3 regions of the Halomonas sp. HG01 genome follow, and region 3 is predicted to be linked to each of the others. Evidence: riboswitches for the same ligand, from Rfam matches in the RefSeq annotation. Region 3 holds a riboswitch; each other region holds the start of a gene.
The links. Region 3 has a riboswitch for thiamine pyrophosphate ahead of thiM (hydroxyethylthiazole kinase). Riboswitches for the same ligand answer to the same signal wherever they lie in the genome.
Positions count from the first base shown of each region.

Region 1: linked by a shared signal. The riboswitch ahead of thiC (phosphomethylpyrimidine synthase ThiC) and the one ahead of thiM (hydroxyethylthiazole kinase) in region 3 are both predicted to bind thiamine pyrophosphate.
Region 2: linked by a shared signal. The riboswitch ahead of UN84_RS01720 (sodium:solute symporter) and the one ahead of thiM (hydroxyethylthiazole kinase) in region 3 are both predicted to bind thiamine pyrophosphate.

Region 1 covers NZ_CP022134.1:2,557,115-2,567,681, reverse strand. The annotation lists gene UN84_RS12250 (heavy metal translocating P-type ATPase) at 1-245, shown strand, start outside; gene thiC (phosphomethylpyrimidine synthase ThiC) at 318-2,207, opposite strand; TPP riboswitch at 2,284-2,403, opposite strand; gene tenA (thiaminase II) at 2,597-3,265, opposite strand; gene mdoH (glucans biosynthesis glucosyltransferase MdoH) at 3,605-5,518, opposite strand; gene UN84_RS12230 (glucan biosynthesis protein) at 5,505-7,061, opposite strand; gene UN84_RS12225 (lysophospholipid acyltransferase family protein) at 7,210-8,142, opposite strand; gene UN84_RS12220 (DUF4870 family protein) at 8,146-8,526, opposite strand; gene UN84_RS12215 (VOC family protein) at 8,641-9,021, opposite strand; gene UN84_RS12210 (class I SAM-dependent methyltransferase) at 9,061-9,702, shown strand; gene UN84_RS12205 (MFS transporter) at 9,870-10,567, shown strand, end outside.
Region 2 covers NZ_CP022134.1:365,968-376,534, reverse strand. The annotation lists gene UN84_RS01735 (XRE family transcriptional regulator) at 1-256, shown strand, start outside; gene UN84_RS01730 (hypothetical protein) at 349-1,020, shown strand; gene ilvD (dihydroxy-acid dehydratase) at 1,114-2,802, opposite strand; gene UN84_RS01720 (sodium:solute symporter) at 2,872-4,260, opposite strand; TPP riboswitch at 4,250-4,362, opposite strand; gene UN84_RS01715 (hypothetical protein) at 4,476-5,153, shown strand; gene UN84_RS01710 (hypothetical protein) at 5,279-6,028, opposite strand; gene UN84_RS01705 (YbaY family lipoprotein) at 6,237-6,587, opposite strand; gene UN84_RS01700 (CoA-acylating methylmalonate-semialdehyde dehydrogenase) at 6,979-8,478, opposite strand; gene katG (catalase/peroxidase HPI) at 8,920-10,567, shown strand, end outside.
Region 3 covers NZ_CP022134.1:2,070,886-2,081,452, reverse strand. The annotation lists gene UN84_RS09875 (HD domain-containing phosphohydrolase) at 1-1,784, shown strand, start outside; gene UN84_RS09870 (serine hydrolase) at 1,823-3,232, shown strand; gene UN84_RS09865 (DMT family transporter) at 3,324-4,199, shown strand; gene thiE (thiamine phosphate synthase) at 4,279-4,899, opposite strand; gene thiM (hydroxyethylthiazole kinase) at 4,889-5,707, opposite strand; TPP riboswitch at 5,740-5,842, opposite strand; gene UN84_RS09850 (hypothetical protein) at 5,891-6,181, opposite strand; gene UN84_RS09845 (ATP-binding protein) at 6,292-7,653, opposite strand; gene UN84_RS09840 (response regulator transcription factor) at 7,650-8,345, opposite strand; gene UN84_RS09835 (SDR family oxidoreductase) at 8,417-9,235, opposite strand; gene UN84_RS09830 (TenA family transcriptional regulator) at 9,222-9,914, opposite strand; gene UN84_RS09825 (AMP-binding protein) at 9,919-10,567, opposite strand, start outside.

The DNA.
Region 1 (10,567 bases), 490 kb from region 3:
TCCGGCTGGCGCGGGCGACCATGGCCAACATCCGCCAGAACATCGCCATCGCCCTGGGGCTCAAGGGGCTGTTCCTGGTCACCACCGTGCTCGGCATCACCGGGCTGTGGCTGGCGATCCTGGCCGACACCGGCGCCACCGTGCTGGTCACGCTCAACGCCCTGCGGCTGCTGCGCTTCGCGCCGGGCGATCGTGACTCGACGGAAGACGACGCGGCCGTTGCCGCCTCGCCCGCGGCAAACTGAATTAGCCTGGCGGCCTACAAAAACGCCGCGCCGGCTGATTGCCGGCGCGGCGTTCTGCATCAAGGCGTGAGGTCAGACCTCCTTGTACAGCTCGGCGCCCTCTTGGCGGAACTTCTCGGCCTGCTCCTCCATGCCCTTCATCACAGCGTCCTGGTCGCCGTCGAGGCCCTTGTCCTTGGCGTAGTCGCGGACCTCCTGGCTGATCTTCATCGAGCAGAACTTGGGCCCGCACATGGAGCAGAAGTGCGCCACCTTGGCCGAGTCCTTGGGCAGGGTCTCGTCGTGGTATTCCCGGGCGGTGTCCGGGTCGAGGCCCAGGTTGAACTGGTCCTCCCAGCGGAACTCGAAGCGCGCCTTCGACAGGGCATTGTCACGGCGCTGGGCGGCCGGGTGATCCTTCGCGAGATCAGCAGCATGCGCGGCGATCTTGTAGGTGATGATGCCGGTCTTGACGTCGTCCTTGTTGGGCAGGCCCAGGTGCTCCTTGGGCGTCACGTAGCAGAGCATGGCGCAGCCGTACCAGCCGATCATCGCCGCCCCGATGCCGGAGGTGATGTGGTCGTAGCCCGGCGCGATATCGGTGGTCAGCGGCCCGAGGGTGTAGAAGGGCGCCTCGTCGCACTCGCGGAGCTGCTTGTCCATGTTCTCCTTGATCAGGTGCATGGGCACGTGGCCGGGGCCCTCGATCATCACCTGGACGTCGTGCTCCCAGGCGATGCGGGTCAGCTCGCCGAGTGTCTCGAGCTCGGCGAACTGGGCCTCGTCGTTGGCGTCGGCCACCGAGCCCGGGCGCAGGCCGTCGCCCAGCGAGAAGGCGACGTCGTAGCGCTTGCAGATCTCGCAGATCTCCTCGAAGTGCTCGTAGAGGAAGCTCTCGCGGTGGTGGTAGAGGCACCACTTGGCCATGATCGAGCCGCCGCGGGAGACGATGCCGGTGGTGCGTCTGGCGGTGAGCGGCACGTAGCGCAGCAGCACGCCGGCGTGGATGGTGAAGTAGTCGACGCCTTGCTCGGCCTGCTCGATCAGGGTGTCGCGGAACACCTCCCAGGTCAGGTCCTCGGCCACGCCGTTGACCTTCTCCAGCGCCTGGTAGATCGGCACGGTGCCGATCGGCACCGGGGCGTTGCGGATGATCCACTCGCGGGTCTCGTGGATGTTCTCCCCGGTGGACAGGTCCATGATGGTGTCGGCGCCCCAGCGGATGCCCCAGGTCATCTTGTCGACCTCGTCCTCGATGGACGAGGTGACCGCCGAGTTGCCGAGGTTGCCGTTGATCTTCACCAGGAAGTTGCGGCCGATGATCATCGGCTCGGATTCCGGGTGGTTGATGTTGTTGGGGATGATGGCGCGACCCGCGGCCACCTCGTCGCGCACGAACTCAGGCGTGATCTCCTCGGGCAGGCGGGCGCCGAAGGCCTCGCCCGGATGCTGGTGGCCGAGGAGGCGCTCGACCTCCTCGCTGCCCATCGTCTGACGCTTCTGGTTTTCCCGAATGGCGATGAATTCCATCTCGGGGGTGATGATGCCCTGGCGCGCATAGTGCAGCTGGGTGACGTTCTTCCCTTCCTTGGCCCGGCGGGGCGTGCGGGTCAGCTCGAAGCGCAGCGGGGCGAGCATGGGATCGTTGGCGCGGCGGCGGCCGTACTCGGAGGTCGGCCCGTCGAGGAACTCGGTGTCGTCGCGGGCCTCGATCCAGGCGCGGCGCAGCTCGGGCAGGCCGCGGCGCAGGTCGATGGTGGCCTCGGGGTCGGTGTAGGGGCCGGAAGTGTCGTAGACCAGCAGCGGTGGGTTTTCTTCATCTGCGCCGGAGGTGCGGGTCGGCGACAGGCCGATCTCGCGGAAGGGCACGCGGATATCGGGCCGCGAGCCTTCGACGAAGACCTTGCGCGAGCCGGGCAGCGGGGCCACGGCGGCCTCGTCGACGCGGGCGCTCTCGTTGAGGAAATGGGTGGTCTTGCTCATGGTCGTGCTCCCTTGGCTTGAGTGGTTCGTCAGGGAGGACCGTCGGGGAGGACAGGGGCGGCCGGCGCCGAGGCGCCGCCGCGTGTCGCTTGATCCCTACGCTGGTCCTAGCCAGTTCAGGTTCAACGGGATCCATGCTTGGGCGCCTCGCGCCGCATGATCTCAGCCGTCTTCAACGGCACCCCGTCAAGCGTGGTGTGCCCGCTGTGGTGGCGGGCCTTATTGCATCATGTTGTCTGTTTGGTCCGGGCTCGCCGCAGAGCCGGGGAAGGCCGAAGAGGAGGTCCTACGCCAGGGATGGCGTCGGTAGCGTACAGGGAAGTATTCACAGCGCCTCCTCTGAGGCCTTCCCCGGCGATTCCTGTCTCAACGGCCAGCTTGCCGCTAAATCAGTCCGCGCGATCCAGGCCCATCTGCCAGAAGTCGATCTCCAGCCGGGTGGCGTCGCGGAACAGTCGCGCCAGCTGGTCGAAGCGCGCCGGCGTCACCTCACTGAGCCGCGCGTCCAGCCAGGCGATCTCGGCGTGCATCGCCTGCTGGAACTCGTCGCCCCGATACATGGCGATCCAGGCGTCATAGGGGTTGGCGTCGCCGCGCACGGTGAACGGCTGCGCCTCGAGCCAGTTGGCGATCTCGCCGTAGCCCACCAGGCAGGGGGCCAGCGCCACGCGCAGGTCGAGCAGGTCGCCGCGGCTGCCGGCGTCGAGCACGAAGCGGGTGTAGGCCAGGGTGGCGCGGGCCTCGGGCAGCGCCGCCAGGTCGTCTTCGGTGATGCCCCAGTCGCGGCAGAAGCCGCGGTGCAGGTCCAGCTCGACGTCGAGGATGGTCTTCAGGCCGTCGAAGGCCTGGCGCAGCTCGTCCAGGTCGCGGCTCTTGTAGGCGGCCAGGGCGTAGGCGCGGGCGAAGTGGATCAGGAACAGGTAGTCCTGCTGCAGGTAGTGGCGGAAGGCGTCCGCCTCGAGCGTGCCGGCGCCCAGGGCGCGGACGAAGTCGTGCTCGGTGTAGGCGCGCCAGTCGGCCTGGCAGGCGGCGGTGAGATCACTGAAGCGACGGCCCATCTTGCCTCCGATTCCGATGAGAGCGGATGCCGTAGGGTGCGCACGGGCGTAGCGGAGGCGGTGAGGGAGAGCCGGGGCACAAGGAGGGCGCGCCGGCCCGCCGCCTGATTCCCTACGCCGGTTCACGTGCGGCGCGTGCCACACCCACCCGGATCAGGTTCCACGGGACCAGCGCTGGGCTCTGTCTCGAACGTGTCGAGCACGAACCTGCGCCATCTCAGCCGGTTCCACCGGCACCCCGTCAAGCGAATGGGCCGAGTCTAGCAGCTTGGCGGGCGACGAACACCCCTCTCATCCCCCTTGTCATCACTCCTGTCGTCATCCCGGACGCCGCGACGATCACTTGCCCTGGACGGCGCTCGCCTCGGCGCTCGACGTCCGCGCCCAGTCGCCGCCGAAGGACTGGATCGGCATCTCGCAGGGCCGCTCGGCCGGCGGTGCGGCGGGATCGCCGGCCGCCTCGAGATCCAGCGGCGCCGGCTCGGCCTCGAGCACCGCCGGCGGGGCGGTCTCGCCGGGCACCAGCAGCAGGCCGCGCCGGCGCAGGCCATGCCCGATCGTCAGGCTGCTGCTCCAGCGCACCAGCGGCGCGGCTAGCATCAGCCCTAGCCATACCGGCGTCAGCCACCAGAAGAAGGTCGGCGTGGCCCACCAGGTCACGCCCGCCCAGCAGAGGCCGACCAGGCTGCCCGGCCAGGTGTGACGCAGCGCCTCGCGCCAGGGCAGGGCGCGCCCCTCGCGCGACTGCGGGTTCCAGGCCACGGTGAGGCCGCTGAAGACCTCGATCACGAAGCGGCTGTGGAAGACCATCATCAGCGGCGCGATCAGCATCGCGAACAGCGCCTCCAGCAGGGCGCTGGCGACCAGCCTGCCACGCCCGCCGTAGCGGGACGGCGCTCGGCACAGGGCCAGCACTACGCCCAGCAGCTTGGGCGTCAGCAGCATCGCCAGGGTGCCGCCGAGCAGCGGCATGATCAGGTTGGGTGGGGCGATCGGCCAGTCCGGGAACAGCTGGGCGTCGGAGGTGAAGAAGTTGGGCGCGATCAGGGCGCGCAGCAGGGCATCGGCGGTGCTGACCGCGAGGATCGCCAGCCAGATCAGCGACGACAGGTAGGCCAGAGCGCCGCACAGGAAGTGCACCCGGCTGACCATGTGCAGGCCGCCGGCGCCCAGCAGGCGCAGGTGCTGCAGGTTGCCCTGGACCCAGCGGCGGTCGCGCTTGGCGTAGTCGAGGATATGGCTCGGCATCTCCTCGAAGCTGCCGCCGAGGTCGGTGCGCATGCGCACCTCCCAGCCGGCGCGCCGCAGCAGCGCGGCCTCGACGAAGTCGTGGCTGAGGATGTCGCCGCCCAGCGGTGGGCGTCCGGGCAGCTCGGGCAGGCCGGCATGCCGGATGAAGGGCGCCACGCGCAGGATGGCGTTGTGGCCGAAGTAGTTGGCGGCGTCGGACTGCCAGAAGCTCAGCCCGGCGGCCAGCATCGGCGAGTAGACCGCCGCCGCGAACTGGTTGGCGCGCCCGAAGAGGCTGTCCTGGCGCACGGGAATCGGCACCGTCTGCAGCAGCCCGAGGCGCGGATTGGCCTCCATCTGGGCGATCAGCTCATGCACGGTATCGCCGCTCATCACGCTGTCGGCGTCGAGCACCAGCATGAAGTCGTAGCGCTGCCCCCAGCGTTGGCAGAAGTCGCCGAGGTTGCCGGCCTTGCGGCCGGCGTTGCTGTCGCGATGGCGGTAGTGCAGCCGGCAATGGCCGGACAGCCGCCGCTGCAGCGCCGCCATGACGGCCTTCTCCTCGGCCACCACGGCCTCGTCGGTGCTGTCGCTGAGCACGAAGGCCTCGATGTGCCGGCGCTCGGTGATCGGCGGCAGGTCCCGGCAGGTCGCCTCCAGACCCGCGGCGACCCGCTCGACGTCCTCGTTGTGGATCGGCATCACCAGGGCGGTGCGCGAGCGGGCGTCGTCGGGCGGCCGGGGCGAGCCGGCCAGGGCCAGGCTCAGCGGGTCGCGGCCGGCGAGGCTCAGGACGAAGCCGATCAGGCCGCTCCAGAAGGCCACGGCGATCCAGCCGAAGGTCACCGCGAACAGCGCCAGGACCGCCAGCTCCAGCGGGGTCAGGCCGCCGACGTGGAGGATGCGGAACATGGTCCACACGCCCAGGGCGGTGGTGGCGGCGATCAGCAGGGCGACGGCCCAGCGGCGGGTGCGGCGCCAGGGAATGGGCGCCGCGGCGTTGCGGGAATCAGCGGCGCTCATCGGGATACCAGACATAGTTCCAGGTTTCTGTCAGCGGCTCGCCGTGCAGGGTCAGGGCCAGGCGCATGTCGGCCGGTGTGCCGTCTTCCGGCGCGAGCCGGAAGCTGGCGCGCCAGGTGTCGTCGGGCAGGCGCTGGACGCGGGGTTCGATCAGCTCGCCGCTGGAGGTGGTCAGGCGCGGCTCCACCGTCTGGTCGGCCTCGAGGCCGTCGAGGGTGGGCCCCTGGAAGTCGACGATGAAGACGCGCTGGCTGGCGGGCGGCGGATCGTCCTGCCCCGGCGTGGCGCCCCAGCCCTGGCGCGAGCGCAGCACATGGGCGAGTCGCTGATCCGGCGGCGTGGCGCCGAGGGTGCTCAGCCGGTAGCGGAAGGTCCGCGACTGCCCGGCCTCGAGCGGTTGCTCGGGGATCCAGTAGGCGGTGATGTTGTCGTTGGCCTCGCTGTCGGAGGGGATCTCGACCAGCTCGACGCGGCCCTGGCCCCAGTCGCCCAGCGGCGTGACCCATTCGCTGGGGCGCGTCTCGTAGCGGGCCTCGGCGTCCAGGTAGGCCTCGAACCGGCGCGGCCGCTGGATCAGCCCGAAGCCCCGGGGCGAGGTGTCCTGCAGGCTCGACATATGCAGCGTCTCGGGATTGCTCAGCGGGCGCCAGATGCGCTCGCCGTCGCCGGTCTGCATGGCCAGGCCGCTGGAGTCGTGTACCCGCGGGCGATAGTCGTCCGCCGGGTAGTCGCCGAGCCCGCCGTGCATGTACATGCTGGTCAGCGGCGCGATGCCGAGCTTGGCCACGACCTCGCGGGCGAACAGCCGCGCCTCGGTCTCGACCGTGGTCGGCTCGCCGGGAGCGATCTCGAAGCGGTAGGCGCCGGAGAGCGACGGGCTGTCGAGCAGGGCGTAGACCGTCAGATGCGTGTCCTCGGGGCCGGGCTCGACCAGCCAGAACTCGCGAAAGGCGGGGAACTCCTCGCCGCGGGGCGCGCCGGTGTCGATGGCCAGCCCGCGGCTCGAGAGGCCATAGCCCTGATCGCGGCCGATCATGCGGAAATAGGAGGCGCCGAGAAACACCATGAACTCGTCGCGATAGTCGCCGCTGTTCAGCGGGTAGTGCAGGCGGAAGCCGGCGTAGCCGAGATCGCCGAGGGCCTCGGCGTCGAGATCGGCCAGCCCGGCGGCCTCGTCGTCGTAGCGGAAGCGCGATGGGTCGAAGGGCAGCGGGCTGACCTCGCCGTCCTCGTCGACCAGGTTGAGCACGACCGGCTGGTCGTAGAGGAAGCCGGGATGGAACAGCTGGACCTCGAACAGGCCGTCGTCGTGCCAGACGGCGCGGTCGGGGCGGAAGCGGATCTGGCGATAGGCGTCGTAGTCGAGCTCGGTCAGCGCCGGCGGCAGGTCGGCGTCCGGTGCCTCATAGGGCGCGTCGGCCAGGCGCTCGGCGCGGTCGGTGACGCGGTCGAACAGCCCCTGCTCGGCGGCGGGTTCGGCGCTGGCCTCCATGGCCAGCGTCGTCCCCAGCGAGAGGGCCAGGAAACGGAACAGCGATGTCATGTGGTGACTCTCCTTGGAATCCCGCCGGCATTCCCTGCGCGAGCCGGTCCAGGGGGTCTTGTCGTGTTATGGGTATCGTTATCGTGAAAGCGTACCGGGGTTGGTCAGTGCGCCGCCGGGATGGTTCCGTCCCGCGGCGCCGAAGGGGTTACTTGTAGACGCGGAAGCGCTTCCAGTCGGCGCGGCCCTCGAGCTCCTCGGGGGTCTTGCGATAGCGCTTGTATTCCCACTGGTACTGGACCGGGTCCAGGGCGATGGCGGCCTCCACGCAGGCGTTCACGCCGGCGGCCGAGGTGGTCTCGTCGCTCGAGTAGACGCGCTCGTCGGCGGCCAGGAAGTGCAGCGCGAAGCCGCGGCCGCGAACGCGCTTGGCCACGCCGGTGACGACCCGGGCCTCGGTGCGGGCCACCAGCTTGGGCAGCAGGGTGGCGGTATAGGCCTGGCGGCCGAAGAAGGGCGCGAACACGCCGCTGCCCCAGCTCGGCGTCTGGTCCGGCAGGATGCCCACCGTCTCGCCGCGCTTGAGCGCCTTGAGCAGCGCCGCCACGCCGCGCGGATTGGTCGGCACCAGCTCGGCCCCGCGCCGCTCGCGGCCGCCGCGGATGATCGGGTCCAGCGGAGCGAGCTTGGGCGGCTCGTACATGGCGGTGAAGGGGAAGTGCCCGGACAGCCAGAAGTTGAGCACCTCCCAGTTGCCGAAGTGGGGTGCCAGCACGATGACGCCTCGCCCCTCGGCGCGGGCCTCGTCGAGCAGCTCGCGGCCGTGGACCTCGAGAATGCTGGCCTCGACCCGGTCCGGCTCGCCCATCCAGGCCAGGCCCAGCTCGAGCATGGTGGCGCTGGAGTGGACCAGGCTGCGCCGCGCCAGGCGGCGGCGCTCGGCCTCGGGGCGGTCGGGATAGGCCTGGGCCAGGTTGATGCGGGTCACCCGGCGCTCGCGCCGGCTGCCGAGCTGCACCAGCGGGCCGGTCATGCGCGCCAGGCGCCACAGTGAGGCCGGCCGCCAGTTGGCGAGGGCGCGCCACAGGCCGGCGATCAGCCGCGCCTGAAAGCGCCCCTGGGTGTGTTGCGTGTCGGCCATGGATCAGATCAGCCAGGTATCGACGTTGTCGGGGGCGCGCTTCTCCTGCAGGCCCTTGAAGCCCTTGACGCAGCGGATGATCATCCACACCGCCAGCGCGATCAGCAGCGGGAAGCCGATCACGACCAGGGTCAGCAGCGAGGCCAGGGCGGCATAGACGAGGCCGATCCAGAAGGTGCGGATCTGGTAGCGGTAGTGCTCGTCGAGCCAGGCCGGGCCCTTGCCGCGGTATACGTAGGCGATCACCACGCCGATGATGCCGGTGAAGCCCACCACGAAACTGGCCAGGTAGAGGGCGTAGACGACCATGGCCATGGTGGTATCGGGGGTGCGGGCGTCGTCGGCGACCACGGCGTCGTGGCGCGCGGGATCATGCTCGTTCATCGGTCGTCCTTGAAAGCGTGGATATCGTGCCGCTCATGATACTGGCCTGGGATGGCGATGCCAGCATGGCGCCTTCAGCCAGGCCGAGAGCCTTCGGCGATGTTGCCTGATCCCTCAGCGCCTGGGGCGGCTGATCTCGAGCAGGTTGCCGTCGGGGTCGCGCAGGTAGAGCGACTCGATCTCGCCGGTGGCACCCTGGCGGCTGACCGGCCCCAGCTCGACCTCGATGGAGAGCGCCTCGAGGTGGCGCTGGACCTCGTCGAGGGGCAGCTGGCTGCGCAGGCACAGGTCGAGGCTGCCCGGGGTGGGCGTGGCGGCCCGTGGCTGGATATCGGTGGCGGTCCAGTGCAGGCGCAGGGCCATGTCGCCGAGCATCAGGTCCACGCGCTCCTGATCGCGATAGCGGACGTCCAGCCCCAGTACCCGGGTGTAGAAGTCCACGGCGCGGGAAATATCGGTCACGGTGATGACCAGGTGGTCCAGACCTGACAGCATGCATGCCTCCTGAAAGTGAGTCCTGCCACAGAGAATACGATGATGCCGACCTGTCCGCTATGCGCATCCACCGACCACGCGCCCTACCATCGCGATGCGCGACGCGACTATCGCCGCTGCCGGCGCTGTGCGCTGGTGTTCGTGCCGGCCCATCAGCGCCTCGGGCCGGCGGAGGAGAAGGCGGTCTACGACCAGCACGAGAACTCCCCCGACGATCCCGGCTATCGTCGCTTCCTGTCGCGGCTGTTCGAGCCGCTGGCGGCGAAGCTCTCGCCCGGCGCCCGCGGGCTCGACTTCGGCGCCGGCCCGGGGCCGACGCTGTCGGTGATGTTCGAGGAGGCCGGCCACCCGATGGCGATCTATGACGCCTTCTACGCGCCGGACGCGGCGGCGCTCGAGCGCACCTACGATTTCATCACCTCCACCGAGGTGGTCGAGCATCTGTTCGCGCCCGGCGCCGAGCTCGAGCGCCTGCTCGGTCTGCTGGCGCCCGGCGGCTGGCTGGGGCTGATGACCAAGCGGGTGCCGCCAAGCGTGGAGGCGTTCGCCGGCTGGCACTACATCCTCGATCCGACCCACGTCTGCTTCTTCGATGAGGCGAGCTTTCGCTGGCTCGCCGAGCGCTGGCAGCTGACGGTGAGCTTCCCGGCCGGCGACGTCGTATTGCTGCAGAAGGCGTGAGGTCGCTTCGTTCGATAACACGCTGTTATCGTCATCGAAGTGTCGCGAAAAAGCCTGCCAGGGAGGATTGGCGGCGCCCGTGACCGGGCGTATATTCGTGCGCGAATTCCCGCCACCGCCGTCCCCGGCGGTGGCCTTTTCTCGCGGCTCGTCGGAGGCCTTCGCACATGTCACGCCAGCTGTTGCTCATGGCCCTGGGGCCGCTGCTCGGACTCTTCATCCTGGGCATCGGCAACGGCTTTCTGACCACGCTCACCACCCTGCGGCTGGACGCCGCCGGGGCCTCGTCGCTGGTGATTGGCTGGGTGTCCTCGGCCTACTTCATCGGCCTGGGCTTGGGGGCGATGGTCAACGACCGCCTGCTGCTGGCGATCGGCCATATCCGCGCCTACGGCAGCTTCGCCTCGCTACTGGCGGTGTCGGTGCTGCTGCAGGGCATGTCCGCCGACCCCGTGGCCTGGTTCGCCCTGCGTCTGATCGCCGGCTGGGCCACGGTGGGCGTTTTCCTGGTGATCGAGAGCTGGCTCTTGACCGCCGGCGACGACCGGGTGCGCGGGCGCCTGCTGGCGATGTACATGATCGTGGTGTTCGCCGCCGGGGCGATCGGCCAGCTGCTGTTCGGCCTGACCCGCGGCATGGCGCCCGCCGAGCCCTTCATGCTGATCGGCCTGCTGGCCTCGCTGTCGGTGCTGCCCATGGCGATCATCCCGCGGGTCACGCCGCTGCTGGAGAAGGCCGAGCCGCTGTCGCCGCTGCGCCTGATCATCCTGACGCCCACCGGCGTGATGGGCAGCTTCGGCTCCGGCATCGCGGTGGCGGCGGTCTATACCCTGCTGCCGCTGTACCTGCAGCGCAGCGGCGTCGG
Region 2 (10,567 bases), 1.7 Mb from region 3:
CAACGCGGAAATCCTCGACCCTCCGCGACGATGCCCTGACCTCGACGTCAGGGACCTGGAACAACGTACGCGCCTCATGCGCATCATCACTCGGCTGATCGCCGTATCGGATCTCGGCAACCGCGAGATCGCCCGTCGCGCGGGCCTGCCGATGCAGAAGATCAGCGACCTTCTCGCCGGACGCCTGGAGCAGCTCACCCTCGACGAGCTACAGGCACTGCGCAGCACCATCGACCACGAACTCACGCCGCCCTAGCCGTCAGGCGACCCGCTCGCCCGCGCACTGGGCCCGGGCCGGTCTCGCCGGCCCTTCCACCTCATGGATTCGAGAGATCAGGGAGAATCCCGATGCGCCACCTCGTGACCGGCCTGCTGCTGGCCGCCTCGCTGCCCGCCCTGGCCGATGGCCAGGCCACCCTCGAGAGCCGCTCCGACCAGGGCACCGCCACCATGGAAGTCCGCTGGGCGGGCGATGACCTGCGCATGGACTTCCCCCGGCAGGCCCAGGCGGGCTTCATGCTGCTCAAGGACGGCAACGGCTACATGGTCACCCGGATGCAGGGCCAGACCCTGGTCATGGACATGGCCCGCCTCAAGCAGATGGCCGAGAGCATGGGCGGCGATCAGGCCATGGCCGGCGTGACCAGCCAGCAGGCCGACTCGGTCGAACGGCTCGAGGCCACCGGCGAACGCGAGATCATCGCCGGCCTGGAGGGCGAGGTCTATGCGCTGACGTGGACCGACAAGGCCGGCAACGCCCATGACGACACCCTGGTGCTGAGCGACGACGATCAGGTACGTGAGCTGATGCGTGCCTTCCACGCCTATCAACGCACCATGACCGGCGAATCCGACCCGATCGCCTCGGCGCTGGAGGAAGAGGGGCTCGGCATGCTGCGCTTCGGCGACCGCTTCCGCATCGCCTCGCTGTCCGACGAGGCCCCAGCGGCAAGCGCCTTCGAGCTGCCCGAGGACGCCATGAGCATGGAAGACATGATGAACCAGGCGCTCTCCCAGTAAGCCGACGGCCGCAGGGCACGCCCTGCCCGAAAGCACGAACGGCGCCGCCCCTCGGGGCGGCGCCGTCGCGTCTCGGGGCCCTGCCGGGGCGAGCTAGTCGGGGCGGTCGGTCACCGCCCCGGTCGAGGCGGAGCTGACCATCCGCGCGTACTTGGCCAGTACCCCGCGGGTGTAGCGCGGCGCCGGCCGCTGCCAGGCGGCATGGCGTCGTTCGAGTTCCTCGACGGTGAGCGCGACATCGAGGGTGTCGGCCTCGGCATCGATGGTGATGGTGTCGCCATCCTCGAGCAGCGCCAGGGGGCCGCCGTCGAAGGCCTCCGGCGTCACGTGGCCGACCACGAAGCCGTGACTGCCGCCGGAGAAGCGGCCGTCGGTGATCAGCGCCACCTCGCTGCCGAGTCCGCGCCCCATGATCGCCGAGGTCGGGGTCAGCATCTCGCGCATGCCGGGCCCGCCGCGGGGCCCCTCGTAGCGGATCACCACCACGTCGCCGGCCACCACGCTGCCGTCGTTGATGCGCGCCTGGGCCTCCTCCTCGGAGCCGAACACCCGGGCCCGGCCGGAGAAGCGCGTGCCCTCCTTGCCGGTGATCTTGGCCACCGCGCCCTCCGGGGCCAGGTTGCCGTGCAGCACGCGCAGGTGGCTCTGGGCCTTCAGCGGCGCCTCGAGGGGCGCGATGATCGCCTGCCCCTCGGGGTAAGGCACGACCTCGGCCAGGTTCTCGGCCAGGGTGGCGCCGGTCACGGTCAGGCAGTCGCCATGCAGCAGCCCGGCGTCGAGCAGGGTCTTCATCAGCGGCTGGATGCCGCCGATCTCGACCAGCTCGCTCATCATGTACTGGCCGCTGGGCCGCAGGTCGGCGAGCACCGGCACCCGCTTGCCGATCGCCGTGAAGTCGTCGAGGGAAAGCGACACGCCGATGGCGTCGGCCATGGCGATCAGGTGCAGCACCGCATTGGTGGAGCCGCCCAGGGCGATCACCACGGTGATGGCGTTCTCGAAGGCCTCGCGGGTCATGATGTCCGAGGGCGTGATGTCGCGCTCGAGCAGGGTCAGCACCGCCTCCCCCGCCGCCCGGCTGTCGTCGCGCTTGGTCTGGGACACGGCGTTCTGCGCCGAGCTGCCGGGCAGGCTCATGCCCAGCGCCTCGATGGCCGAGGCCATGGTGTTGGCGGTGTACATGCCGCCGCAGGCACCGGGCCCGGGAATCGCCGTCTCCTCGATCCGCTTGACGTCGATGAGGTCGAGATCGCCGCGGCTGTGGGCGCCCATGGCCTCGAACACCGAGACGATGTCGGTGTGCCCCTCGCCGGGCAGGATGGTGCCGCCGTAGACGAAGACGCTGGGCCGGTCGAGCCGCGCCAGGCCGATCAGGCAGCCGGGCATGTTCTTGTCGCAGCCGCCGATGGCCACCAGGCCATCGAAGCCCTCGCAGCCGGCCACCGTCTCGATGGAATCGGCGATCACCTCCCGCGACACCAGCGAGTACTTCATGCCCTCGGTGCCGTTGGCGATGCCGTCAGAGATGGTGATGGTGTTGAAGATCACGCCCTTGCCGCCGGCCGCATCGGCGCCGGCGCTGGCCTGCTCGGCCAGCTCGCCGATATGGCTGTTGCAGGGCGTGACGCGGCTCCAGGTGGACGCGATGCCCACCTGGGGCCTGGTGAAGTCGGCGTCGTTGAAGCCCACCGCGCGCAGCATGGCGCGGCTGGCCGACTTGCCGACGCCGTCCACCACCGGGGCGGAATGGCGGCGGCGGGGATCCTGTGGCGTGTCACTCATGGCGCGGCTCCTCCGTCAGGTCGGGATGACCTTCAGAGGGTGGCCGTCATCCGCCGGCCTGGCAACCGTTCAGGCCGTACGCCGCACCGCGGCCGGGCGCCACCAGGCCACCAGCAGCGCCACCGCGCTGGAGGCCAGAAGCGCACCGAGGAAGGGCGGCAGGGTCGGCACCCCGTCGGGAAAGCTCGCCGCCAGCAGGCCATCGAGGGCACTGCCCGAGGCGACCCACCCCGGCAGCACCGCGCCCGCCAGCCCGGCGAGACCGCCGGCCAGCGCCGCCATGGCGCTCATCCGCGCCCACAGCCCCAGCAGCACCGGCACCACGATGGCCGCGCACAGCAGATCGGCGATCAGGAACAGTCGCAGCACCGAGAGCCCCTGCAGGGCGATCGCCACCACCGGCACCATCAGCGCCACGGTGACCCACCGCGCCGCCCTGAGCGACAGGCCGCGACGGCCGCTGCCGGCCACCACCAGCGAGGCGATGCCGTTCTGCAGGGTATCGACGCTGGAGGCCACCAGGGTCACCGCCAGCACCAGCGCCGGCAGCGCCAGCCAGCCCGGCGCCTCGGCGAGCAGCGCGAAGAACGGGATCGGCGGCTCGCCCAGCGACACGCCCGCCATGGCGGCCAGCATGCCGAGGCCGCCGACCACCGCCACCACCAGCACGGTGATGCCGCCGCCCAGCCAGGCGCCGCGCCCCAGCGCCCGGTCGTCCCGGGCCGCCCACACCCGCTGCCAGTAGCCCTGATGGAAGAGGTTGGCCGCGGTCACCGCGATCACCAGCGTCAGCGCCACGGACAGGGCATCCGCGGCGGGGATCGACGGCAGCGCGGCCTCGGCCGGCAGCTCGGGCAACCGGGCCAGCGCCACGCCGCCCACCACCCCCAGCAGGGCCAGCAGCAGCCAGGCCTGCCAGCGGTCGGTGGCCAGGCTCGCACGCAGCCCGCCCAGCGCGGTGTAGAGCAGGGTCGCCACCGCCACGCCGACCACCACCAGCGCCACCGGGACGTCCGACAGCAGCCCGGTGATGGCGCCGATGGCGGTCAGCTCGGCGGCCAGGAAGCAGCCCATGTACAGCACCGAGACCAGCGCCACCCAGCGGCGGATGCCGGCGCCGAAACAGGCCTCGGCGTACTCGCCGATGCTGCGCCCCTCCGGCAGGCGACGGCGGATGGCCGGGCCGAAGGCGCCGAGCACGATGAACGGCAGCGCCGAGCCGATGGCATAGCCGGCCAGACCCAGCGGGCCGACGAAGGCGCCGATCTCGGGCGGCGCGAAGAGGATCCAGGCCCCCATGCCGGAGGCCAGGAAGGAGAGCCCCAGGGTCGGGGCCGACTGGGAGTTGCGGGCGGTAACGTAGTCGTCGAGCGGGCCGTCGGCCCGGCGGGCACGCAGGCCCAGAACGGTGAAACACAAAAGCGCCGCGCCAAGCACGGCTGACGTCAGATAAGGCATGTCGCACTTCCTCCGCCGGTGTGAACCGGATCAGGTTCCAGGGTCAGCGACGCACGCTCTCTCAGCCCCGCCGATGCCGGCGAGACTCCCCTGGCGACAGTGAATGGATTAGTAGTGGCGATCCTCAAGACAGGGCCAAAATGGCCGATATCCGGATTGCCACGCCAGCATGACACATCCTTCCCGCCATTCGAACAACCAGCCCGGACCCCGCCATGCCGTTTACCGAAGCCAAGGAACACGCCCCCGGTTGCCTGCACCGGATCTTCGCCGAGCCCTACGCCGCCTTCGACAACGGCGTCCCCGAGCGCCAGCTGCACCTGCGCATCGCCCTCCAGGCGCTGCTGGAGGCGCCGATGCGCGAAGGGCGACTGACGCTCAGGGTGATCCACGGCTGGGAGAACGGCGGCTGCGCCCCCGAAGACCTGCGACATGGCGACCATGCGCTGGGCAAGACGGCCGACCTGCGTGCGATCGCCGAGCGCTACCAGCAGGCGCTGGACCGTCTCGCCCCGCTGCCGGGCGAGGCCGACAGCCTGCTCGCCGAGCCGCTGGCCAGTGCCATCGCCGGCGCCGAGGCCGACGGCCTCGAGGTCGACTCAGAGACTCGAGACAACCCGGCCCGCTGGCCGGCGTTTCCCCGCGGCCTGTCGCTCTATACCTTCTTCAAGGTCTATCACCGCCTGACCTACGGCGAGGACGAGGCCTACCGCTCGATCCGCTGCAATACGCCCGAGGGCAGCCGCGAGATCCACGAATTCCATCTGGAGGAAGGCGAATTCGCCATCGTTCGCCCCGCCGCCGACGAACCCGGCGAGTGCGTGCTGGTGCTGCACGTGGGCCAGCTGGAACCGCTGAGCGAGCTGCTGGAGATGGCCCATATCCGCCCCTAGGCGATACCGGAGCGGGGCCTCAGGAGGAGGCAGAAGCTTCCATGGAAGGGGCCAGGATCGCCTGAGACGTCATTGATCTTTAGCGCTTCGGAGGCGACCAGCGGCCCCCTACTCACCGCTGCCGTTCAAGGCAACAGCAGCTTCGCGGTGAGGTTGAGGGTGTCCGAGGCGCTCACCCCCTCGTCGTAGAAGTTGTGCTCATAGCTGGCCGTGAACTGCACCGGATACTCCTGAATCCTCACCAGCTTGTTGAGCGCAACGCCCAGGGGCAGGCTCACCCAATCATGCTGCTCCCAGTCATAGGTGATCGACATGTCGGAGGCCCCCGCCGACCAGCCATTCCCGAGGCTGTAGTTCACGATCGGCTGCACGATCGAGATATTCACGTCGCGGTAGTCGTCGTCTCCCGCCACCGTGAACACGTTCTGGTTGAACAGCCCCCATATCCCCCAGGGTTGGCTGGCCACGAAGCCCACGGCGGGACCGAGGCCCCATTTCTCGGCGCTCAGGCCGTCTTCCCCGGTCGGCAACAGCGCTACCGCACCCACGCCGAATCGCCCCCATGACCGGTCGAAGGTCACCAGGTCGAAGAGTGTCATGTCGGACCAGCCGCTCGAGTCATTCGGCGAGTCGGCCACGTAAGGCGCGGTGAGCCGGAAGATGTTGCTGGAGTCGCCCAGCGAGAACGGAATGGCGGCGCGGAACTGCATGCGGTTTCCGTCCTCGTCGTCGAGGTTGTGGTACCGGTACGTGTAGAAGTCCTGCAGCTGGAAGGCCATGACGGAGGCCGTCGGATCATTGGCTTCCGAGCCCAGGCCATCTTGCTGAGCGCTGGCTATCCCCGGGGAAAACATGGCAAAGAAGGTGGCGATCATCAGTGCATTTCGTGCAAGCATCCGTGGCTCCCTGGTCTCCGGTTTTCTTTCCCCATGCCCGGATAGGCATGCCCACAGCAGGCAGGCACGTTTCATGTCCGCAGACGTGGCACCCGTGATGCCCCACGGATGGCTCGCTGGCGCACCTGCAGAGCCAAAGCCGAAGGAAACTCGCGAGGGGGGAAATCTCCCCCGGCCCCAGCAACGCTTACTGCCGCGAGACCCTGATGCGCACGGGGTCGGCCGCCTCGCCGGCGAAGGGATCGACGTGCTCCGTACTGGTGAACAGCAGCCCACCGTCGTGAACGATCCGTGCCCGCAGTCCGTAAGTCATGCGCTCGTCGATGGCCTGAGGATCATAGACCAGCCGGAACGGATAAGGGGGCTGGGCGCCCTCGACGGTGTAGGTGTAATCGGTGAGCACGGTGGCGGGCGCATCCGCGCGCGACTGATCCTCGAGCGTCACGATGACCTCGGCTCCCGGGGGCAGCGCCATGCGCTCGCGATACCACACCTCGCCGCTGATGACCCGCATCAGGGAGTTGTCCGGCTGCTGCATCGACGACTCCCCCGCCCTCTGTGGCTGACTGCATGCCGCCAGCAACAGGACGAGAGTGCCAATCATCCAGGGACCGGTCACTGCCGCGATTCCGTTTTTCGATCTCATTGATGACTCCTTCATGTACCAGGGCGGAGAGAAGACTCGTCACCGCTGGCCGCGTCACCCCGGATAGGCCCGTGGCGCCAAGGCGGGTTCATTCCCGTCGACACTCCATCAAGTTAGCAAGGTTTCCACGTACCGCCAGAGCAAGCGGGAGGCCTGACATGACCCGGGTCATGGAATCCCCCGGGCGCCGAACGCCGTACCGTCTACCGGGCAAGCCGCCCCAACCACGACGGCCCCGCCTCTCCCGAGGCGGGGCCGTCGATGATCGCCGAGCGGGATGGGATCAGCTCAGCGAGATGGTGCTGTTGATGCCGCCGGAGACGTTTTCCGGCTCGAACCAGCGGGCGGTGACGGTCTTGGTCTGGGTCCAGAAGCCGATCGCCTGCTTGCCGTTGGGTCCCAGGTCGCCGAGCTTGGAGGCCCGCGAGCCGGTGAAGCTGAAGTAGGCCACCGGCACCGGAATCGGCACGTTGATGCCCACCTGGCCGACGTCGATCTCGGTCTCGAAGCGGCGAGCCACCCAGCCGGAGTTGGTGAAGATCGAGGTGCCGTTGCCGTTGGGATTGGCGTTGATGAACTCGATCGCCTCGTCGAGCGTCTCGGCGCTCACCACGCACAGCACCGGGCCGAAGATCTCCTCGCGGTAGATGGTCATCTCGGCGGTCACGTCGGCGAACAGGGTCGGGCCGACGAAGTTGCCCTCCGGATAGCCCTCGACCTCACGGCCACGACCGTCGACCAGCAGCCGGGCGCCCTCCTGCTCGCCGGCGGCGATCAGGTCCTCCACCCGCGCTTTGGCGGCCGGCGACACCAGCGGACCGAGGTCGGCGTCACGCTGGGTGCCGGGGCCGACCTTCATGTGGCGGGCGCCCTCGACCAGCTCGTCCAGCCAGTCGCGAGCCTCGCCCACCAGCACCACCACCGAGTTGGCCATGCAGCGCTGGCCGGCGGCGCCGAAGGCCGAGCCCAGCAGGTTGTTGATGGCCTGGCTGCGATTGGCGTCGGGCATCACCACACAGTGGTTCTTGGCCCCCATCATCGCCTGGGCGCGCTTGCCGGCCTCGGCGGCGCGGCGATAGAGCTGGGTGCCGACGTGGGTCGAGCCGATGAACGACACCGCCTTGATGTCCGGATGATCGCAGAGGCGATTGGCCACGTCCGGGCCGCCGTGCACCACGTTGAGCACCCCGGCCGGCACGCCGGCCTCGTGGGCCAGCTCGACCAGCCGCATGGTCGAGCTCGGATCCTGCTCGGAGGGCTTGAGCACGAAGGTGTTCCCGGTGGCGATGGCCAGCGGGAACATGAAGCACGGCAGCATGATCGGGAAGTTGAAGGCGGTGATCCCGGCGCCCACGCCCAGCGGCTGATTGAGGGTGTAGACGTCGACCTCGGTGGCGGCGTTCTCGGCCAGCTCGCCGAGCTGCAGCGAGGTGATCGAGCAGGCGTGCTCCACCACCTCGAGCCCGCGGCCCACCTCACCGGCGGCATCCGGCAGGGTCTTGCCGTGCTCCTCGGTGATCAACGCGGCCAGCTCCTCGGTGTGCTCGCGGATCAGCGCCTGCAGCTTCAGCATGATGCGCTGACGCTTGGCCAGCGGCGTGCGACGCCATTCCTGGAAGGCTGCCCTGGCGCTGGCCACGGCGCGATCGACTTCCTCCAGGGTGCAGAACGGCACCCGGGCGACCACCTCCTGGGTGGCCGGATTGAGTACGTCGCGCCATTCCTGGCTCTGCGAGGTGACGGCCTGGCCATCGATATACAGCGGGATCTCTCTGACGGACATCTAGCGGCTCCTTTGGCGGCCCCGGGGAGAGGCTCCCTGCCCTCCCCCGGGTTCGCGGTTTGTGATTGTTATCCGATGTTCGGCCCCGTTAATGCATCGACGGGGCCGGATCGAGAACAGCGAAACGCTCATGCGGGGCTCATGATTACCGAGCCATCGAGTGTAGGGAGGCCGCGAATCGCCAGGCAACCAGGGGGCGACCAATGGACGACGGCCGGCCACGCCGAACGGGGCCGGCCTCGTATCGTCAAAGGACGATAAAGGTTTGCTATCAACTTGTTCAGGAAAGAAAAATGGCAGTCGCCCCAGTCATCACTAAGCTATGTGAAAGAGGCTAGAGGCCCGCTTGGATGTACCGGATTCCCGGCATTCGGCAACAAGGGCGGCGACGTGACCTCTATCGATACTGGAGCACACGACCACGCGATGAAGGAGTACGAGATGGGTGACGCAACACAGCAAGGCGGCGCGGGCAAGTGTCCTGTCATGCACGGCGGCATGACCGAAACCGGCACCTCGGTCATGGACTGGTGGCCCAATGCCCTCAACCTCGACATCCTCCACCAGCACGACCGCAAGACCGACCCGATGGGCGACGACTTCGACTATCGCCAGGAAGTCCGCAAGCTCGACTTCGAGGCGCTGAAGAAGGACATGCACGCCCTGATGACTGACAGTCAGGAATGGTGGCCGGCCGACTGGGGCCACTACGGCGGCCTGATGATCCGCATGGCCTGGCACGCCGCCGGCTCCTACCGCATCGCCGACGGCCGAGGCGGCGGCGGCACCGGCAACCAGCGCTTCGCCCCGCTCAACAGCTGGCCGGACAACGGCAACCTCGACAAGGCACGGCGCCTGCTGTGGCCGCTCAAGAAGAAGTACGGCAACAAGGTCAGCTGGGCCGACCTGTTCATCCTCGCCGGCAACGTCGCCTACGAGTCCATGGGCTTCAAGACCTTCGGCTTCTCCTTCGGTCGCGAGGACATCTGGCATCCCGAGAAGGACGTCTACTGGGGCGCCGAGAAGGAATGGCTGGCCCCCTCCGATGAGCGCTACGGCGACGTCGACAAGCCCGACACCATGGAGAACCCGCTGGCCGCGGTGCAGATGGGCCTGATCTACGTGAACCCCGAGGGGGTCAATGGCCAGCCCGACCCGCTGAAGACCGCCGAACAGGTTCGCGAGACCTTCTCCCGCATGGCCATGAACGACGAGGAAACCGCGGCGCTGACCGCCGGCGGCCACACCGTCGGCAAGACCCACGGCAACGGCGATGCCGACGCCCTGGGGCCGGAGCCGGAAGCCGCGGACGTGGAGGCCCAGGGGTTCGGCTGGCTCAACCCGAACCAGCAGGGCAAGGCCACCAACGCCGTCACCTCCGGCCTCGAGGGCGCCTGGACCAAGAACCCCACCCAGTTCGACATGGGCTACTTCGACATGCTGTTCGGGCATGAGTGGGAGGTCACCAAGAGCCCCGCCGGCGCCAACCAGTGGGAGCCCGTCGACATCAAGGAGGAGGACAAGCCGGTCGATCCCACCGACCCGTCCGTCCGCCACAACCCGATGATGACCGACGCCGACATGGCGATGAAGATGGATCCGACCTACCGGGCCATCTGCGAGAAGTTCATGAAGGATCCGGAATACTTCAAGGACTGCTTCGCCCGCGCCTGGTTCAAGCTGACCCACCGCGACATGGGCCCGAAGACCCGCTACATCGGCCCGGAAGTGCCGGACGAGGACCTGATCTGGCAGGACCCGGTACCGGCCGGCAACATCAACTATTCGGTCGAGGCCGCCAAGCAGAAGATCGCCGAAAGCGACCTGTCCATCGGCGAGATGGTCGCCACCGCCTGGGACAGCGCCCGCACCTACCGCGGCTCCGACATGCGCGGCGGCGCCAACGGCGCGCACATCCGCCTGGCGCCACAGAAGGACTGGCCGGGGAACGAGCCCGAGCGCCTGAACAAGGTGTTGAAGGTCTACGAGGGCATCGCCGCCGAGACCGGCGCCAGCCTGGCCGACCTCATCGTGCTGGGCGGCAGCGTCGGCATCGAGCGGGCGGCCCGTGCGGCCGGCCACGACATCC
Region 3 (10,567 bases):
ATTTCGACTTCTCCGCCTGCCGCGGGGTGCGCTCGCCGGTGCGCGAGGTGCAGCAGCTGAGCGGCGCTCTGACGGGCATGGCCGAGGGCATCGCGGGCTTCCAGCGCATGACCCGCACGCTGAGCCGCGAGCCGCGGCTGGACACGCTGCTCGCCACCGTCCTCGAGGACCTGCTGAACATCACCGACAGCCGCCACGGCGCCATCTACCTCGAGGACGAGAGCGATCCCACCCGCTTCGCCTGCGAGGCCGAGCAGGGCCAGGGCGATCCCGACGATCCGCTGCCGGCGTGCCTGACCCTGAAGGCCCCCGACGAGAGCGGCATGGCGGCGCTGGAGCGCCGGGCCGCGGCCAGCGGCTATCTGGTGCAGCCGCTGTGCAATCGCAGTGGCCATCGCATGGGGCTGCTGATACTGGCGCTGCGCGCGTCGGGATCGGGCGGCGATCGTTCCTGGCGGCGCTTCGTCGAGGAGCTCTCCGGCGCGGCGGCGGTGGCCATCGAGACCCGCCGCCTGCTGGAGGGCGAGAAGCGCCTGCTGGACGCCATCGTCGAGCTGATCGCCGGAGCCACCGACGCCAAGTCGGCGCATACCGGCGGCCACTGTTCGAGGGTGCCGCAGCTGGCCGAGATGCTGCTGGAGGGCGCCCACCGCTCGACCAGCGGCCCCTTCGCCGACGAGACGCTGGATGACGACCGTCGCACCGCCTTCCACCTGGCGGCCTGGCTGCACGACTGCGGCAAGCTGACCACGCCCGACGAGGTCATGGAGAAGGCCACCAAGCTGGAGGCCCGCTACAACCGCATCCACGAGATCCGAACCCGCTTCGAGGTGCTGTGGCGCGACGCCGACGTCGCCTACTGGCGCGGGCTCGCCGAGGGCGGCGACGAACCCGCGCTGGTCGAGGCGCGACGGCGCCGGCAGGCCGAGCTGCAGGAGGCCTTCCGGCTGGTGGCCGAGCTCAACCGCGGCGGCGAGGCGCTCGACGAGACTCGCCTGGCGCGGCTCGAGGCGATCGCCGACTGGCGCTGGTGGCGCCACTTCGACGACCGCCTCGGCGTGTCCGAGGAGGAGGCCGGGCGCCTGGCGCGCGAGCCCGAAGCCCCGCCGCCCGCCGAGGAGCGGCTGCTGGCCGACCGCCCGCGGGACCGCCTCGACTGGGCCGTCGCGCCGCCGCCGGTGGCCGAGGGCGACCCGCGCAACCGCTGGGGCTTCGCCATGCAGCCGCCCGAGGTGGCCGGCGACCAGGGCGAGCTCTACAACCTGCGGGTGGCCCGCGGCACGCTCAACGACGTCGAGCGTTTCCGCATCCAGGAGCACATCGTCCAGACCATCATGATGCTCGAGTCGCTGCCCTGGCCGGCACACCTGCGGCGGGTGCCGACCATCGCCGGCAACCATCACGAGCGCATGGACGGCCGGGGCTATCCGCGCCGGCTGGTGCTGGCCGAGGCCAGTCTGGAGGAGCGCATCATGGCGGTGGCCGACGTGTTCGAGGCGCTGACCGCCGCCGACCGGCCCTACAAGCCGGGTCTGACGCTGTCGCGCTCGCTGTCGATCCTGGCCGGCATGGCCCGCGACGGCCATCTGGATCCCGACGTCTTCGTCCTGCTGCTCGACAGCGGGGTGTGGCGCGACTACGCCGAGCGCTTCCTGGCGCCGGCGCAGATCGACGAGGTGGACATCGACGCGCTCAAGAACGAGGCTGGATGTCCGACAATGAAAAGTGGAAATGGCGCCTCGGGCCGCGTTTCGCCCTGTACAGGGCAGGCCCCTGGGTCATAATGCACTTATAAAGCGCGTCATTCTTCAGGGGAACACCGATGCTGCCGACTCCGATTTCCGGCTGGCGAGTGAGTCTGCTCGCCGCCCTCGTCATGGCCAGCGTGCTGCTGGCACCGCTCGCCCAGGCCGAGAATCCCCGCTATGCGGGCATCGTCATCGACGCCGACTCCCACGAGATCCTCTACGCCGAGAACGCCGATGCGCCGCGCTATCCGGCCTCGTTGACCAAGATGATGACCCTCTACATGCTGTTCGAGGCCATCGAAGGGCGCAGCATGAGCCTGGGGCAGCCGCTGCCGGTGTCGCGGGCGGCGGCGGCCATGCCGGCCACCAAGCTCTATCTCAAGCCGGGCGACAGCATCCCGGTGGAGACCGCCATCGAGTCGCTGGTGGTGCGCTCGGCCAACGACGTGGCGGTGGTCGTCGCCGAGGCGCTGGGCGGCAGCGAGCGCCACTTCGCGCGGATGATGACCGAGCGCGCCCGCGAGCTCGGCATGCGCCACACCACCTTCCGCAACGCCTCCGGCCTGCCGGACGACGCCCAGGTCACCACCGCCCGCGACATGGCGGTGCTGGCCCGTCGGCTGATGCTCGATTTCCCGCAGTACTACCACTATTTCTCGCTGCAGGACTTCACCTGGCGCGGCAACACCTACCGCGGCCACAATCGCCTGCTGGCCAACTACCCGGGCGCCGACGGCCTCAAGACCGGCTTCATCCGCGCCTCCGGCTTCAACGTCGCCACTTCGGCGGTGCACGGCGGCCGGCGCATGCTCTCGGTGGTGATGGGCGGCTTCACCGCCGCCTCCCGCGACGAGCACATGGCCGACCTGCTGAACCGCGGCTTCGCCCGCGCCGCCCTGGCCGACGGCCACGGCTGGCTGGCCCGCACCGAGATCGCCGACGAGCGCCTGATGCCGCTGCCGGGCCGCACGCTGCCGCCGGCCGGTCAGATGCTGGCGAGCCGCGACAGCGCCGCGCCGGCACCGGCCGCGACGGTATCCGCCCGGGCGCCCGAGCCGGCCTCGACGCCGGCGGCCAGCGAGCCGAGCCGCGCCGCCGCGCCGGGGCCGGTGGTACAGGAGGTCGCCGCCCCCTCGCCGGACGAGGCGATCGTGGCCTCGGCGCCGAGCGCCGACGCGGCCGTCGGCGGTGCGGCGGAGGCGGATCCGCTGACCGCGCTGATCGACCGCGACGAGCGGACCGGCGGCTGGGGCGTGCAGGTCGGCGCCTTCAGCGACGCCGATCACGCTCGTCGCCTGGCCGACCGCGCCGCGGCCCGACTGGCCGCGGAGCTGGATGACGCCCGGGTCGACGTGCCCTGGGTGGCGCAAGCCGGCGTCTACCGGGCGCGGTTGGTCGATCTGGGCGAGCGCCAGGCCCGCAGCGCCTGCCAGCGTCTCCAGTCCCAGGGCATGGACTGCATGGTGGTCCAGGCCTCGCTCTGACCCTCGGTTCCGGCCCCTCTCACCGCCCCGACGGTCAGGCCGTCGGGGCGGTGTCGTTTCCCCTCCCTCGACGCGCGCACGGAGGCGCTGCATGGCTCCCTCTCTGAAAGGCATCCTGTTCATGTGCGGCGGCGTGCTGTGTCTGGCCCTGGGCGATGCCCTCACCAAGTGGCTGGGCGCGGTGCATTCGCCGCTGCAGATCATCTTCTTCCGCACCCTGGTGTCGCTGCCGCTGATCGTGCTGATCGCGCGCTTCAATGGCGGCCTGCGCACCCTCGGCACGCGGCGTCCGGGCGTGCACCTGCTGCGCGGCCTGATCTTCACCGCCACCATGATCACCTTCATGTGGGGGCTGGTGCTGCTGCCGCTGGCCACCGCCACGGCGATCGCCTTCGCCGCGCCGCTGTTCGTGACGCTGCTGTCGGTGCCCTTGCTCGGCGAGCGGGTCGACCGTCCGACCTGGCTGGCCACGCTGCTCGGCTTCGTCGGGGTGCTGGTGGTGGTGCGGCCCGGGGCGGCCGGTTTCCAGCCCGCCATGCTGGTGGTGGTCGCCGCGGCGCTGTTCTATGCCCTGACCATGATCACCGCGCGCCGCTACGGCGAAGGGGAGCACCTCTGGGCCATGGTCTTCTACACCACCCTGGTGCCCTGCCTGGCCGCCTCCCTGACCCTGCCCTGGGTCTGGCAGGCCCCGGCGCCGCTGCACTGGCTGGGCTTCCTGGGCGCTGGCGTGCTCGGCGTCGGCGCCATGGTGGGCCTGACCCAGGCCTTCCGCTACGCCCCGGCGGCCATTGCCGCGCCCTTCGACTACACGGCACTGCTGTGGGCGACCCTGCTGGGCTGGGGCTTCTGGGGCGAGATGCCCGACCCCTGGGTGTTCGCCGGCGGCAGCCTGATCATCGCCAGCGGCCTGGCCATCGCCTATCAGGAGCGGCGCGTCGCGCTGAACCGGCGGCCTTCCCTGTGACGCAGGTCGCGTCGGCGACCCGGCGGCCCCGCGCTCTTTCGCGCGGGGCCGCCTGCGTTCGGGGCTGGCCGTTCAGGCGTCAGCGGTGGAACGGCGGGAAGGCGCGGGCGGCGGCCTCCGGGTCCGGGGTGCCGCAGATCGCCGAGACCACCGCCAGGCCGCCGGCACCGGCGCGGCGCACCGCCTCGACGTGCTCGACCTTGAGCCCGCCGATCGCCACCGTGGGCAGCGGGCTGGCGGCGGCCAGCGCCGCCAGGCCGTCGACGCCCAGCGGCGCGGCATGGTCCTGCTTGGTGGCCGTGGCGAACACCGGGCCGAGGCCCAGGTAGTCGAGGCGCCCGGCGTCCAGCCGTGCCAGCTGTTCGTGGGTCTGCACCGAGAGGCCGAGGATGGCGTCCGGGCCCAGCGCGGCACGGGCATCGGCGACCTCGCCGTCGTCCTGGCCGATGTGCAGGCCGTCGGCCCGACTGGCCAGCGCGACCTCGAGGCGGTCGTTGATGATCAACGGCACGCCGCTGCCGGCCAGGGCAGCCTTCAGGCGCCGGGCCAGCGGGATCATCTCGGCGTCGGCGGCGTGCTTGTCGCGCAGCTGGACGACGCTGACGCCGCCGCGCACCGCGGCCCGTACGGTCTGCTCCACGCCGAGGGCGGCGCACAGCTCGGGGTCGGTGACCAGGTAGAGGGACAGATCAAGGCGCATCGGTGAGCTCCAGGTGGATACGGTCGGCCAGCGGCGTAGCGAGGGTGTCGGGATCGAGGGCATAGAGGGCGTCGAGGAAGGCCACGGCGAAGCTGCCGGGGCCGGCGGCGGTCTCGGCGGCGATCTCCCCGGCCGCGGCGTAGGCGGTCAGCGCCGCCACCGTGGCCTCGAACGGATCCTCGGCGCCGGCCAGGAAGGCGCCGACCACGCCGGTCAGGGCGCAGCCCATGGTGGTGACGCGAGGCATCAGCGCATGGCCGCCGCAGACCCGCGTCAGGCGTCGGCCGTCGGTGACCAGGTCGACCTCGCCGGTGACCGCCACCACGGTGGCATGCTCGCGGGCCAGCGCCACGGCGGCGCGCTCGGCGCTGTCGGCGCTGTCGGTGCTGTCCACGCCGCGCCCGCCGCCGCCCTGTCGGGCCAGCGCCAGGATCTCCGAGGCGTTGCCGCGGATCGCGGTCGGCCCCAGCGCCAGCAGCCGGGCGCCGGCCTGGCGACGAAAGCGGGTGGCGCCCACCGCCACCGGGTCGAGCACCCAGGGCGTGTCGGCGTCATTGGCGGCGCGGGCGGCGTCGTCCATGGCGTCGAGCCAGTGGGGCGAGAGGGTGCCGATGTTCAGCGTCAGGGCGGTGGCCAGGCCGGCGAACTCGGCGGCCTCCTCGCGGGCGTGGACCATGGCGGGCGAGGCGCCCAGCGCCAGCAGCGCGTTGGCCATGAAGTTCATCGCCACGTGGTTGGTGATGTTGTGAACCAGCGGGGTGGTGCGGCGCACGCGCGCCAGATGCGGCGCGGGATCGAGGGAATGCATCGGGCCTCCTGGCGACGGGAGGCGCGGCCACCGAGGGAGCCGGCACGACTCCCTCCGCCGGCATTATCCGGGTCAGGTAGTGAGGGTGCCTCTCAGCCGCGGCGGATCATCGCCCCGGCGCCCCTGTCGTCGGGCCTCACTATCGCCCTTCGTCCGATGCATGTAAAGCCGGCGGGCGTCGCCTCAGGCGGCCAGCTGGAGCACGGCCAGGGTCAGCAGGCTGGCCTGGGAGACGCTCTGGAGATCGGCGCTCATGCCGTTGCCTTCCTCCTCGGGTTCGAGGCGCATCGCCGCGTTCAGGGGGCGAAGCAGCAAGGCGGCGCCGGCGGCCAGGGCGACCAACGCCAGCGGCAGGCTACCCACGCCCCAGGGGCTGATCAGCCATTCGACGACGAGCAGCAGCACGCCGCCCAGGGCCAGCCACAGGGGGCGGCGCAGGGCGGCGTCGAGAGAGGTCGGGGGCATGGCGTGCATGTCGATGTCTCCTTTCCGGTTGTCGTTGGGCGATTCAGCCCACCACCGTAACGGCGTTGGCTTAAAGTCGGCTTACACCAACGCTAAGGGAGCGACATGACGATGCCGTGTCAGGCGCGGGGCAGCCGCACGCTCACGCGCAGCCCGCCGCCGGGGGCGTCGCCCAGCGTCAGGCGGCCGCCGTGGCGCTGTACCAGACGGTCGACGATGGACAGTCCGAGGCCGGCCCCGGCTCCCGCACCGCCGCGGTGGAAGCGCGCCAGCGCCTGCTGGCGGCCGTCCTCGGGGATGCCGGGACCGCTGTCGTCCACCCGCAGCACCAGCACTCGCTCTTCCGCCGTCAGTGCCACGTCGATGCGGCTGCCGGCGGGGGAGTGACGGATGGCGTTGCCGACCAGGTTCTTGATCAGGGTGGTGACGGCGCCGGGCTCGGTGGTCAGCGCCCAGTCTGCCGCCTCGTCGGCCTCCAGGTGCAGGCTCTGGTCGTGGTCGGTGGCCAGCGGCATCAGCTCGGCCAGCGACTCGCGCACCTCGTGCAGCAGGTCGATGCGCTGATCCGGGGCGCCTTCCTGCTCCGGGTCCAGGCGTGCCAGGGTCAGCAGCTGGCCGACCAGCCGGGTGGCGCGGGCCAGGCCGTCGCGCAACAGGGTCAGCGCCTCGCGCCGATCCGCCGGATCCTCGGTGGCCAGGGCGTTCTGGGCGTGCAGGTCGAGCACCGTCAGCGGGGTGCGCAGCTCGTGGGCGGCATCGGCGATGAAGCGCTTCTCGCGGGCCCGCAGGGTGCGGATCCGCGCCAGCAGGCCGTTGAGGGCGCCGACGATGGTGGCCAGCTCGCGGGGCAGTGGGTCGTCGGGCAGTGGGTTCAGGCGCTGGGGGTCGCGGGCTTCGATCTGGGCGGCCAGCCGTGACAGCGGCCGCAGCCCCCAGCCGATCGCCCACCACAGCAGTACCGCCAGTGCCGGCAGGCCCACGAGGTCCGGTACCAGGGTGCGCAGGGCGATGCCCCGGACCAGCTCGCCGCGCACGTCGCCGCGCTCGCCGACCAGCACCCGCAGGTCGTCGCCGCCGAGGACGAAGACGCGCCACTCGCGTCCGTCCAGGGTCGCGTCGCCGTAGCCGGCACGACGCTCGGTGAACGGCGCGGTCGGCGCGCCGGCGGAGCGCAGCAGCAGCCGCTCGTCGCGCCAGACCTGGAAGGCCACCTCGCCCTCGTAGCGGTGGCCGCCGTCGGTGCCCGGCGTGTTGCGGCGCAGGGCGTCGTCGAGGCTCGCCAGCAGCGCCTCGCGCCGGGCCTCGGGCAGCGGCGTGCGCACCAGGCCTTCCAGCAGCCGGGCCTGCTGGGCCAGGCGGGCGTCGAACAGCGCCGCCACTTCGCGGGCGGCGTCGCGATAGCTGGTCACGCCGATCGCCAGCATGCACAGCGCGACCACTAGCAGCGCGATGCCCAGGGTGCGGCGGCGGATGGAGCTCATGGGATCCTGTTCCCGGGTGCCTCGTCCGCCGGGGCCTTGTCCATGATGTAGCCGATGCCGCGCAGGGTGCGGATCAACTCCGGGGCCAGCTTCTTGCGCAGGTGGTGAACGTGGACCTCGATGGCGTTGCTCTCCACGTCCTCGTCCCAGCCGTAGAGCAGGCGGGCCAGGGTGTCGCGGGTGAAGGCGTGGCCCGGGTGGCTGAGGAATTCCTGCAGCAGGGTGAACTCGCGGCGCGACAGCGTGACCGGCTGGCCCTGGTAGGTGACGCGGCGGTTCTCCGGGTCGAGCACCACGCCGCGGTGGCGCAGCTCGCTGCTGACCAGGCCCTGGCTACGGCGCAGCAGGGCGCGCAGCCGTGCCTTGAGCTCGTCGACCTCGAAGGGTTTGGTCAGGTAGTCGTCGGCCCCGGCATCCAGGCCCTGGATGCGCTGCTCGATGCCGTCGCGGGCGGTCAGCACCAGCACCGGCACGCGATGGCCGCCGCGGCGCAGCCGCGTGAGCAGGTCGATGCCGTCGAGCCGGGGCAGGCCCAGGTCGAGGATGACGGCATCGAAGGGCTCCTCGTCGCGCAGGGCGTTGAGGGCCTCGATACCGTCGCCGAGGATGTCGACGGTGTAGTGCTCGGGTTTCAGCGCCAGGCGAATGCCCGACGCCAGGCTGGGATCGTCTTCCACCAGCAGTATGCGCATGGGCCTTCCTTGTCGGTGCTCCGGTCATGCCGATACTCGCCTCGAAGGCCGCGCCTGTCGACCCTGGCGGCTCAGGATGGCGGGGTGATGAAGCGGCGGATGGTGGGCAGCTGGCGGCGCAGGGCGCGATCGATCAGCCCCGGCCACAGGGCGTTGAGCCGGGCGAAGATCGGCTCGGCGCGGCCCAGCCGGGTCTCCTTGCGACCGCGTTCGATGGCGCGGCGGATCTGGACGGCCACCGTCTCCGGATCGTCCATGGCGTTGCCCAGCGCCCGGTTCATCTCCTCCATGGCCGGGGCGTTCATGGCGGTGCGGGTGGCCCGCGGGGCGATGTAGTGCACCGCGATCGGCGAGTCCGACAGTTCGCGGCGCAGCGTCTGGGTGAAGCCGTAGAGCGCGAACTTGGTGGCGCAGTAGGCGGCCTGGCCGGGGTAGCCGATATGGCCGAAGGCCGAGCCGACGTTGACCACCAGGCCCTGCTCGGCGCGGCATAGCCGGGGCAGCAGGGCGCGGGTCAGCTGCAGGGTGGCGGTCAGGTTGACCGTCACCAGGCGCTCGATGGCCTCGTCGTCGGCGTCCTTGAACAGCTCGGCGCGGTTGGCGCCGGCGGCGTTGATCAGCATGGTGCACTCCAGCCGTTCGGCGGCCGCCACCAGCCGGGCGCGATCCTCGGTGCGGGTGAGGTCGGCGGCCTGGGTCGTGATCTGGCCGGGATGCCGTCGGCACAGCCGCTCCAGGGCCTCGGCGTCGCGGCCGGTGACCAGCAGCTGGGCGCCGGCGGCGGCGAGTTCGTCGACCAGCGCCTGGCCGATGCCGCCGCTGGCGCCGGTGATCAGCACCCGCTGGCCTGGCCAGCCCTGGGTGAGATAGTGCGGTTCAGACCAGCGCATCGGTCAGCTCCCGGGCGGCTTCGCCCCCCGTGCAACGGGCGGTGACGCCCCGGAACATGGCGCCGTAGAGGCGATAGACCATGCGCGCGCCCTCGATCACCGCGTTCAGGTCGTCCTCCTCCAGGCGGTCGATCAGCGTCTCGAAGAAGGCCAGGTGGCCGATATCGAGGCTGCCGTGGGAGCTCAGGTAGCGCACGGCGTTGTCGGGCAGACCGAGGCTCGCCTGGAGCTGTTCGGCGGCGCGGGTGGCCACCGCGGTGCTGGTGCCCTCGAGCACCTGGACCATGCCGAAGAAGACCACCGGATTGCCGTGCTCGATCCGGTCGCGCACGTAGGCCACCATCAGCGTCGTGGCCGGGTCGGGCGAGGCGGCGGCCGCCGCCTCGGGGTCGCCGCCGGCGGCGCGGATGTCGTCGAGGATCCACTGCTCGTGGCCGTATTCCTCCTCGACGTACTCCACCAGGGCGCCGCGCAGCCAGCCCAGCCGGTCGGGCAGGCGGGCGCCGCAGGCCATCATCAGCGGCACCGTGAAGCGCACGTGGTGGTAGGCCTGGCCGAGGAAGGCCAGGTACTCGTCGCGCCCGACCTCGCCCTGCATGGCGCGGGTCATCATGGGCGTGTCGAGCAGCCATTCGCGCTCGGCGCGGGTGGCGTCCTGCAGGCGTTGATAGGCACTCATGGGGTCACTCCTCGGTGGTCGTGATGGGGCGAACTCGATAGGTCGGGCGCGATGCGTCGGTCGTGGTGTCGTCCGCGCCGGGGCGGGTCAGCCAGTCCCGGTAGGCGGCCAGGATGGCCTCGCGGCGCAGGCGGCCGTTGGCCGTCAGCTGGTCGTTGTGGGGGGTAAAGGGCGCGCAGCGGCGCCATTCGCTCACCCGCGCGTAGTCGGGCAGGGTGGTGTTGGCGGCGGCGATCTCGGCCTCGATGGCGGCGTCGGGCAGGTTCGCGGCGGCCGGCACGATCAGCGCCCGGTTGTGGGCCAGGGCCTCGCCGTGGACCAGGGCCTGGGCGATGCCCGGCCGGGTGGCGAGCACGCCCTCGACCCACTGGGGATCGACGTTGCGCCCATAGGCGGTGATGAAGACCTCGCGGCGGCGGCCCTCCAGCACCAGGGCGTTGCCCTCCCAGCGGCCCAGATCGCCGGTGGCGTGCCAGCCGGCGACCGGCGGCTCGCCCAGATAGCCGAGCATGGTGGCGCCGCTCACCTCGACCTCGCCGTCGGCGCGCAGCCGCACCTGGGCGTGGGGCAGCGGGCGGCCGACGCCGCAGGGCGCCTCGCCGGGCCGGTAGAGGCACACCACCGAGGCGCACTCCGAGAGGCCGTAGCCCTCG